DNA from 2 places in the Rubripirellula lacrimiformis genome. Region 1 is predicted to be linked to the other one. Evidence: riboswitches for the same ligand, from Rfam matches in the RefSeq annotation. Region 1 holds a riboswitch; the other holds the start of a gene.
What was found. A riboswitch is a leader RNA that binds a small molecule or an ion and turns the genes downstream of it on or off. The one in region 1 is predicted to bind cyclic di-GMP.
Positions count from the first base shown of each region.

Region 2: it holds a riboswitch for cyclic di-GMP, as region 1 does, so the genes downstream of both, K227x_RS25045 (Flp family type IVb pilin) here and K227x_RS25755 (response regulator) in region 1, are expected to answer to the same signal.

Region 1 is NZ_CP036525.1:7,390,522-7,395,007, forward strand. It holds gene K227x_RS25750 (TonB-dependent receptor) at 109-1,596, opposite strand; cyclic di-GMP riboswitch class I at 2,414-2,488, shown strand; gene K227x_RS25755 (response regulator) at 2,571-2,960, shown strand; gene K227x_RS25760 (hypothetical protein) at 3,063-3,395, shown strand; gene K227x_RS25765 (chemotaxis protein CheW) at 3,434-4,012, shown strand; gene K227x_RS25770 (methyl-accepting chemotaxis protein) at 4,009-4,486, shown strand, end outside.
Region 2 is NZ_CP036525.1:7,161,316-7,165,801, forward strand. It holds gene cpaB (Flp pilus assembly protein CpaB) at 1-456, opposite strand, end outside; gene K227x_RS25040 (A24 family peptidase) at 710-1,273, opposite strand; gene K227x_RS25045 (Flp family type IVb pilin) at 1,757-1,933, opposite strand; cyclic di-GMP riboswitch class I at 2,095-2,196, opposite strand; gene K227x_RS25050 (DNA gyrase subunit B) at 3,182-4,486, opposite strand, start outside.

The DNA of each region.
Region 1 (4,486 bases):
GCTAGACAACGCCGCCCGCATCACTGTTGTAACGACCCCGATTCCCCTCGTGTTGCTCCAGCACCGCAGCCCCCTCCATCGGCCAGGCGGCGAAGGCCCGTCGATTGCCTATCTGGCGTGGCTCAAGCTAGGCGATATCAGGTTGGCTTGCATCCCGACCGGTGCAACCGCAGGGCTAGCAATTGCCGACTCGGTCTTGCGACGACAACCAAAGAACCCGCGTTGTTGGATCAAGTTAGCGACTTCTGCGGGAACGTGACTGACCCATTCCGGATCACCCTTCTGGATCTGCAGCAGCACCTCGCGAGAGAATGTCGCCAAGCACTCGGGACTGTAATTCCCCAGCTGTTCGATTTCTCCCTTGTCGACCAAGTACTGGTACAAACTACGCAGCTCCGGTGCAACTTCAAGATTCTCGACCGTCTTCAGAACGCCGGTTTCACGATCCAGCAACGGATAGATGTACAGTTTCAAATCGTTCTTGAACAAGCGCCCAAACGATTCCAGAATGCCACCATCCAGCTTGGTGTAGTACTTTTCGTCGAACAGTTCGATCAGGCTAGCAGCCCCCATGGTGATCCCGATCTTCTTCTTCGTGTGCCGGGACAGATAGGCGGCCAAACGATAGTATTCAAAGTAGTCGGATATCAGCACCGTCAATCCAGATGCGGCCAAGACATCCACACGTTCTAGAAAATCTCGCAGGTCGATGTCACCATTGACGCGAAGATTTCGCATCGTGATCTCGGCCAATGTCACCACTTCGTCGGCGTTGACGTCGGCTTCCTGCTGGAACTTCTCCTGAGCGGCTTTGATCATGTCCAAGTTGACGTTGGTCAGCGGACGAAAGCTGCCTCGTTCGACCAAAATGGGCTTCTTGTACAACACTTCCGACGGCTGCAAAACTTCGCCATTGGCCGAGAACATCGCAGCACTGCTGAGTCCTAGCTGGACCAATCGCAAACTCATCACGCGATTGTCGACGTGCCGGAAAGCGATCCCCGAAAACTCGATCATATCGATCTCGATTCGGCGAGTACTGAGGTTATCCAGCAGCGATTCGATCAACTGATCGGGTTCGTGATTCAGGAAGAATGCACCGTATAGCAAGTTGACGCCGACGATCCCAAGCGCCTCTTGCTGCAACGCATTCTCGGTATCCAACATGCGAACATGAATGATGATTTGGCTGTCTTCGTCCCGCGGGTGCGCCTGGAATCGAATCCCCATCCATCCATGACAATCGTTGGTGCCATGAAAGTTGCGGGCTGATACCGTGTCGGCAAAAGCAAAGAACGCCGTCGTATCACCACGACTCTCTCGCAACCGTTCCAAGTTCAACGCATGTTCGCGGTCCAACATGTCTTGCAGTCGTTGGCGGCAGACGTATCGATCGCACTGGCCATAGATCGCATCGCTGACCGACATGTCGTAGGCCGACATGCTTTTGGCGATCGTCCCGGCAGCAGCACCGACTCGAAAGAACCAACGCACCACTTCTTGGCCCGCGCCGATTTCGGCAAACGATCCGTAACGACGCGCGTCCAAGTTGACTGCGAGCGCCTTGCGTTCTGTATTTGGTCGTTCGATTCCCATGCCTACTCTGCCCAGTGTTACCCATGAATTAGTTCAATAGACTTGTATGGGTTACGTAGAAGTTCGGGGACGCCGAAATCTGACGCATTCCATCGACGCCCGGCCCACCAAGATCCCCTTGTCGGCACAACCGGAACGACCATCCCGAGAAACGCCCGCAGGCAATCACCGGAACTGCCGTAGTGGGATTCGCCAGAATCGCACGATGGCAACCCGACGGTCACGAATTTGGACGAATTCCACGACGACGCAGGTTTGATCGTTGTCAGGACGGACTCGTGGCCTCGTCCCCCACGCCACACATTTCCCGTCCGCTTCGATGCCCCCACCGAACATTGATTGGGTGGATGAAGTTTGCCCAGCGGCACCGTTCGTCCGATTCCATTGCCGAACGCTTCGGCATCGACACGAGATCTCCGCCGGCACTTCGGCCGACTGAAATTTCAAAGTCGCACGGACAATGGATATCGGGAAGTACGTCGTTGCGTCGATCGACGGTTCGTTGATCCAGGACATGGAACCGGTCGCCAGAATTGGCTGGTCCATTGAGGTGTATTTTGGGGAACGTCCTGCCGCGGACTGAACGTTCGCAGCACCGCCTTCGCAATTCCAGTCGTCCCACCGCAAGTCTCCGCCGGGGATGGATCGTCGATCCGAAGGCTGCCGCCCGGTTTGCAGTGGCAACTTATTTCGCCCTTTTCCTTGACGCCCCTTCGTATGTGACACATCCTTCATTTGGATGCAAGTCACACGGCACCCTGCACGGGGAATCGGTGCGCCAATTCAAATCTCCCTCCCCTGGGACTCTGAACGGGTCTTCCGAAAACGGCAAACCAACCGCGAGGCTGGGACGCAAAGCCACGGATCTCTTCGAGATCGCCGGGCTACCGAAGAAGCTTATCACCCTATCAACCATCAGCTGTTCGTCGTCGCACTCCGCTCGGATGCGCAGCGGCCAATTGCAGGAGAGTCCCATGCACCCAGCCCGCATCCTCGTCGCGGATGACAGCCGCACCATTCGGGCGGTCGTCTATCGATCGTTGGCCGAAGCTGGTTTCGATGTCATTTTGGCGTGCGACGGCGCCGAAGCCATTCAACTGGCCAGGCGAGAGCGACCGCATCTGGTCATCTTGGACATCCAGATGCCCGAAATCGATGGCTATGCCGCATGCGAAGAGATTCTGGCCCTGGAGAATCGAATGGAATCGCTGCCCATCATCTTCTTGACCAAAGAAAACGCAAAGCACCTCGATACGTTGGGCAATGAACTGGGCGCCTATCTACCGAAGCCGGTTTGCGAAGAAACGCTGCTGTCCACCGTTCGCACTTTGCTTGATCGTCGGCCCGTATCGCATTCTTGTTAACAAGCGTCCATGGTTTTCGACCCCACCTCTGCTGCCCCCATCAACGAGCGCGAAGATTTCATGCCGACACCGTTGCCACCCATCCCAACCAGCAACGAACCCATGAATGGACTGCAAACGGAGCTGGCGGATTTTGTGAATCGAACACGCCGACGACTTCAATCCATCGCTGAAACGATCGTCGACTGCAGTGCGGACGTCCCCAGGAATCAGCAACAGACCACTGCAATCGCAAGCGAAACGACACCAGCACGCGAACCACAGCAAACCACCGATCATCCGTTGCCAACGATCGACGCAGCCACCAGCCAAGAACCGCCGACACCATCGCTTCCCATTCCAGAGATCGAACCCGCAGTCGACGAAAACGATCCGTTGGAACGACTAAGCGCTATCAAAATCCGGCTCGCCAAACAGATCGAATCGAGCCGCTGATCCCTTCGCCGCTGACACGGCACCGATCGAATTGAACCATGCAAGCAACCGAAACCATTTCGAACCTACCGAACGCGTCGTCGGACGTTGGATCGGCATACGACAAACACTGCGTCTTTCGCAGCGGTGCGTCGTGGTTCTCCGTACCAGCGGTAGCGGTGCGTGAGATTGCGATCATGCCCGACCTGGTCCGCGTACCAAGTTGCCCATCATCGCTTGACGGAATCTGCCATCTGCGAAGCGAGTTCATTCCGGTCGTCTCGATTCATTCACTGCTGGAACATCACGAAGACGACGACACCACGGGCCACGAAAAGCTAGTGGTTTTGCCGTGCGGTTCGGGACTCGGTTCTTGGGCCCTGCGAATCGCCGAGGCCGCGTCGCTGGTGTCACTAGAAACACTCGGCACTTCCGAATGCCCGACAACCGCCGCAAGCCAGACGTCGATCGTGGCGACAGCGATGTATCGGGATCAAATCGTGCTGGTTCTAGATCCGAACAGTCTCTACCGCGAAGTTCGGATTGCACTGGAAGATTTCTGGAACGATGCGAAGAAGCCCGTTCTAAGTTCCGTCGACAGAGACTCATTTCGCCCGAACTTGGGGATCGAAAGATGAAAACCCGGACTCTTCTTCTTGCGACGCACGTCATCGCAACCGCAGTGGCAGCAACGATCTTGGTCGCTGCATTTCAAACCGAATCCACACCAATCATCATCGCTGCGGTCACCATTTCCGCAGCAACCACGATGGCGATTTCGTGGTACGCAGCGACCCGGATCCGAACGGGATTGTCCGTTTTGGAAGCCGTTGTTTCAGACAATGAGGCGTCGCGAAACCTGGTCGTCGGGCTGGCGGAGTTTGACCAAGCGGCCACCCGGATCGGCAGCGATGCCGCACGCTGGGAAGGGGTTGCAGCTGACACGCGATCCCAGGCTCGCGAGTTCAAAGCGATGATGCTGATGCTAAACCGACGCGGAACCGGCAATCAGCCATCCAGCACCCAGCTAAGGGACTTGTTGACCGGACTAGGAAGCTCGCTGCATTCGCACCTGGAGCTGATCGAACGCAGCCATTCAGAGATTCAACAAG
Region 2 (4,486 bases), 230 kb from region 1:
GGTTTTGCTCATGCTTTGGGGGATCAAGTCGCTCTTGGTAAAGTAGGCCAGCACGTCGACCCGGTCGCCCGGTTGGATCAGGTTCGCGATCGAAACGTCCGTGGCCTTCAAAGCGACGACCCGGTATCCCTTAGGAACCGTGGTCCAGTTTTCGTCCATCAATTTGACGGGCATGATCGCTTCGCCAACATAGAAACGCTGCTTGGCGTACTTGCCCTTCAGCACTTCGAAGTCGCCGCTGGATCCCTGCGGGATGCGGTCAGATGGCCATTGTTCCAAGCGAACACGTTCGGCCGTGATCGCTTCGCCAATGTCGATGGCCGCCGTCGCGACGAAGATTTCGGTCATGCTGCCGCCACCCGCGCTGCTGGCTTGTGCCTTAAGCCACTGATTGGCCAGAACCGTAGCAACGGTTCCACAAACCAGAGCGATCAATAGGTAAAGGGATTTTCGCATGACAACTTTGTGGTCTTTGAGTTGCGGACCGTTGATAGTGCCGCAGCAAACGTTCCTCAAACGAGGGACGGAAATGGTCGGCTAAGGTAGTTGTTCGGTGCGGCAGGACCTTTCCCTGTAACCGTTGCGTTCCCTGAGGCACTACTGATACGACCCGTGGGGTCTACGCAACCGCGCGACCCCACGTAATCGTTAGTTCTTGACAACACGATCGAGGAATGTTCCACGACCGTGTCGAGCGTTTTCCCGTGGCCTAAACCAGCATTCCAGCGATGGCAAAGTAGAAAATCGATCCGATTGCCATCGGGATGCCGTACGGCAACAGGTACATCGTTGGCTTACGCTCGCGAGCGATCGCGGCGAGTGCCTTGGGCTTACGAACGGTTTTCCATTCGTGCAGGATCTTGTGGGCCATCGCAAAGTGCTTTTCCCATTCGCCTGATCGCCAGATCATCACAGCGGCCATGATGCCACCGACGATTGCGGTCGCGGCAAATGCGTACAAGGTGACCACCGCACCGAGCCAAGCACCGACGCCGGCCAGCAGTTTCACGTCACCGGCACCCATGCCGCCAACGTTTCGCAGCACTAGCAACAACATCATTCCGACGAATGTGCCCAACAGGCTGTACAACAAACCGTCGGTGCCGAATCCGCCCTGCAGCGTCCAGTGAACCCAGCCCATCATGATGAATGGGAAGGTCAACCAGTTCGGAACTTTCAAAATCTTGCCATCAATCACAGCGGCAACCACCAGAACGATGGTGACGAACCAAACGGTCCAGTTTTCGGCAATGCCGTTCATTAAGGTGGTCATCTCTGTATCCCCGTGAAATTGGTGTGAGGCCGTGCGTGCGGTAGGCCCGTCGTGAGTGCCATTTTCGCTGGCAAGCGTTCAAGTCAACGTGCCATGAAAACAATGGTCGACGGTGAATCGGTGGGTGTTTGGGTTGGATCAGATGGGCATGCCATCGGATCAGCTTTAGCGTGGACCGATCATCCAACTGAACATCGCGAACAAAAGCGTCACGAGACAGCAGGACAATTGCCAGGCGTAGGCGGCTGCATCAGCAGGTAGCAGTGGATAATTCATCGATCTTTTCTCCCGCTTTGGTGTGGATTGCGGGCCACGACGCGATTGCGTCTGATGTTCTGAACCAATTCTGACCGGTGCAAACGAGAGCTTCGTTCGGATCAGAACGCAAAGCATCCCGGCGCGACGGTGCGAGCCCTAAACAGACCCGCACCGTTTCGCGACGAGATATCTTGGTGGGCTGGCTCGAAAGTCAGCCAACGGCAACTAGTTGCCGATCGCGGTGCCGACAGCTTCGAACTTGGCGTTGGCGTTGGTACCGATAGTACCGACCGAAGCCAAGCAAACGACGACGATCAGTGCCAACATGACGGCGTACTCGACTGCAGTCGGGCCATCTTCTTCTTTCAGGAAGTTAACAATGCTTTCGGTGAAGTTCTTCATCTCAAAAATCTCGCGAGTGAGAGGCATATCACAATTGCGATATGCGACGACGACTTAAATGGATGCGATTAATCAAACGCAACCGGTTTAGGGGCAGCCCCGTCTTTCGACTTTCGTCCGACACGCCTTGGCTTCAGCCGCCACATAGTGACGACCATTCCCTTGGCAGCCCGGCATTCCTGAGGTCGACACGATTGCTCGTGAGACCCACGGACCCGATAGCTTTGCGCCCCGCCTTCTCAAACGGGTTGCCTTTGTCATGGAAAGCAAGGCTGACCGAAGTTCCCTCAAACACCACTTGTGATTGACTTCCCTTCGGCAGCAGATCGAACACCGATCCGCTCACTTCTACAGGAAACCTATGACACAAAACGCGACTGTCAAAAAACTCTGGTCGCGGAAACCTTAACGATCAGGAATTGGGCGCGGCTGTGACGGTTGTGCCGGCCAGGACAGTCCCAATGGCGAATCGCCGCCGATCCATCCCCCCAAACGTCCTATCTTCGGCCGGTGTTCCGACACAGCCCCGATCGGCCACGGCTGGAAAAACAGAAAACGTCGCGATTGCGTCAAGTTTGCGATCCAGACATCAAGATGAACCGGATAATCGGCTGTACCGGTCCAAGGCGTGCATCAGTACAGGCGTGCGCCCGCACCGACGGACTCGCGTAACGATCGAATTGCGTAGCGATCGAAGTGCGTAGCGATGGAATTGCGTAACGATGGAAGGCTCGGCAACAGACGGGCAAGCAAACGGCTAGGAACCGGCAGCCCGTTGGACTCGTCGTATTCCTAGACGGTTTGTCGATTGAGTCGAACTTTCAACGGCAATTGGTGATCCGCTGGCCGCGAGGCCCACGGGCTTGGGGGGGGATTCCCGGCCGCTCACGCGATCACGGCTCACTCAATCGACAAAGCGTAGCGGGGGGCCTGCGACCGAAAATGCGATCGGGGCCGACGACGGGCCTATCCCTGGAATCGCCTACAAGAATCGCCTAGAACGAACCCGGGAAACTTCGGTTCACCATAGAGAGCGGCACATCGGTTTGCCATCGTCATCACAGATGGTGCCTCGATCGATTGCATCGGTTGCCGATTGGACACCGCCAAGCGAGTTTGCTTCGCGGCAAACCGCATGCCTCTCCAGACGAATCAATCGAGCCAACCGATATCACCCGACATGATCGAGACCGCGATATCCAACCGCGGCCTCCGATCGTCTAGGCACCCACGTTTAGATGTCCACCTTTAGACATCCAGGTTGCGGACGTCCAATGCGTGCGTTTCGATGAACTCGCGGCGTGGTTCGACTTTGTCGCCCATCAGCAAGCGGAACATTTCGTCAGCCGCACCGGCATCGGTCAGATTGACCTTCAACAGCGTTCGGTTGGCGGGATCCAGCGTCGTTTCGCGAAGTTCTTCGGCGTTCATTTCGCCCAGCCCTTTAAAGCGAGTCACTTGCAGACCTTTTTCACCGGCCGCACGCACTTCGGGCAATAGGCCTCGCAGGTCTTCCAGTGGACGCCGGATGTCTTCGCCGCGAACCAGTTCGAATCGAGCGGTCGTTGAACCGGTACGCTCGGCCGGGATCAGGTCATCGATACTGAACCCAAGCACCTGCAGATCTTTCAGACCACTGTTGATGGTCCGAACCTCGTGCAGTTCGGCCAAGTGAGCCAGGTTATCCGGTGGCGTCACAATCTTCGGTTCCGCTGGCGTTTCGCTGGCTTCGCCCTCGACTTCGATGACTTCGTCCTCTTCCTCTTCGATCTCCAACGTCAGTCCACGTTGGTTCAGGAATTCTTCGACCGCGTCTTGGGTCATGAACCAATGCTCTTCGTTGCCGTGGGTCAGCAACAGAGCCGGCAGTTTTTCGGCGACCGGGTCGTAACGCATCGCGTGGATCCGCAGGCTGATGCCGCGTTGTTCCAGGGCCACGACCGCGTCTTCCATGGATGCCAAGGAAGTACACAACTCTCGCATTTTTTCGCCTTCGACGCGGCGACCATCCTCCGCTTCGAACACGGTGTCCGACAAACCTCGTTCCAACAACTGAGTCTTCATCTCGCCATCGGTTTGGATGTAATACCGATTTTTGCCCTGCTGGACGCGGAACAAGGGGGGCTGAGCGACGTAGACGTGGCCGCGAGCGACCAGTTCGTACATCTGACGATAGAAGAAACACAACAACAGCGTCCGAATGTGGCTGCCGTCGACGTCGGCATCCGTCATGATGACGATCTTGTTGTAACGCCGTTTGGTCAAATCTTGGTCGGCGCCGATCCCGGTGCCAATCGCTTGGATCATCGACTGGACTTCGGTGTTCTCTAACACCTTGGCTTCGCGGCTCTTGTAGGCGTTGATGATCTTACCGCGAAGCGGCAAGATCGCCTGATACTCGCGCATCCGGCCACCTTCGGCCGATCCACCGGCCGAATCACCTTCCACCAAGTACAGTTCGCAGACGTCGGGGTTCTTGCTGATACAGTCGCGAAGTTTGCCCGGAAGTCCGCCACCGGAAAGTGCGTCCTTTCGTTTCCGAAGCAGGTCTTT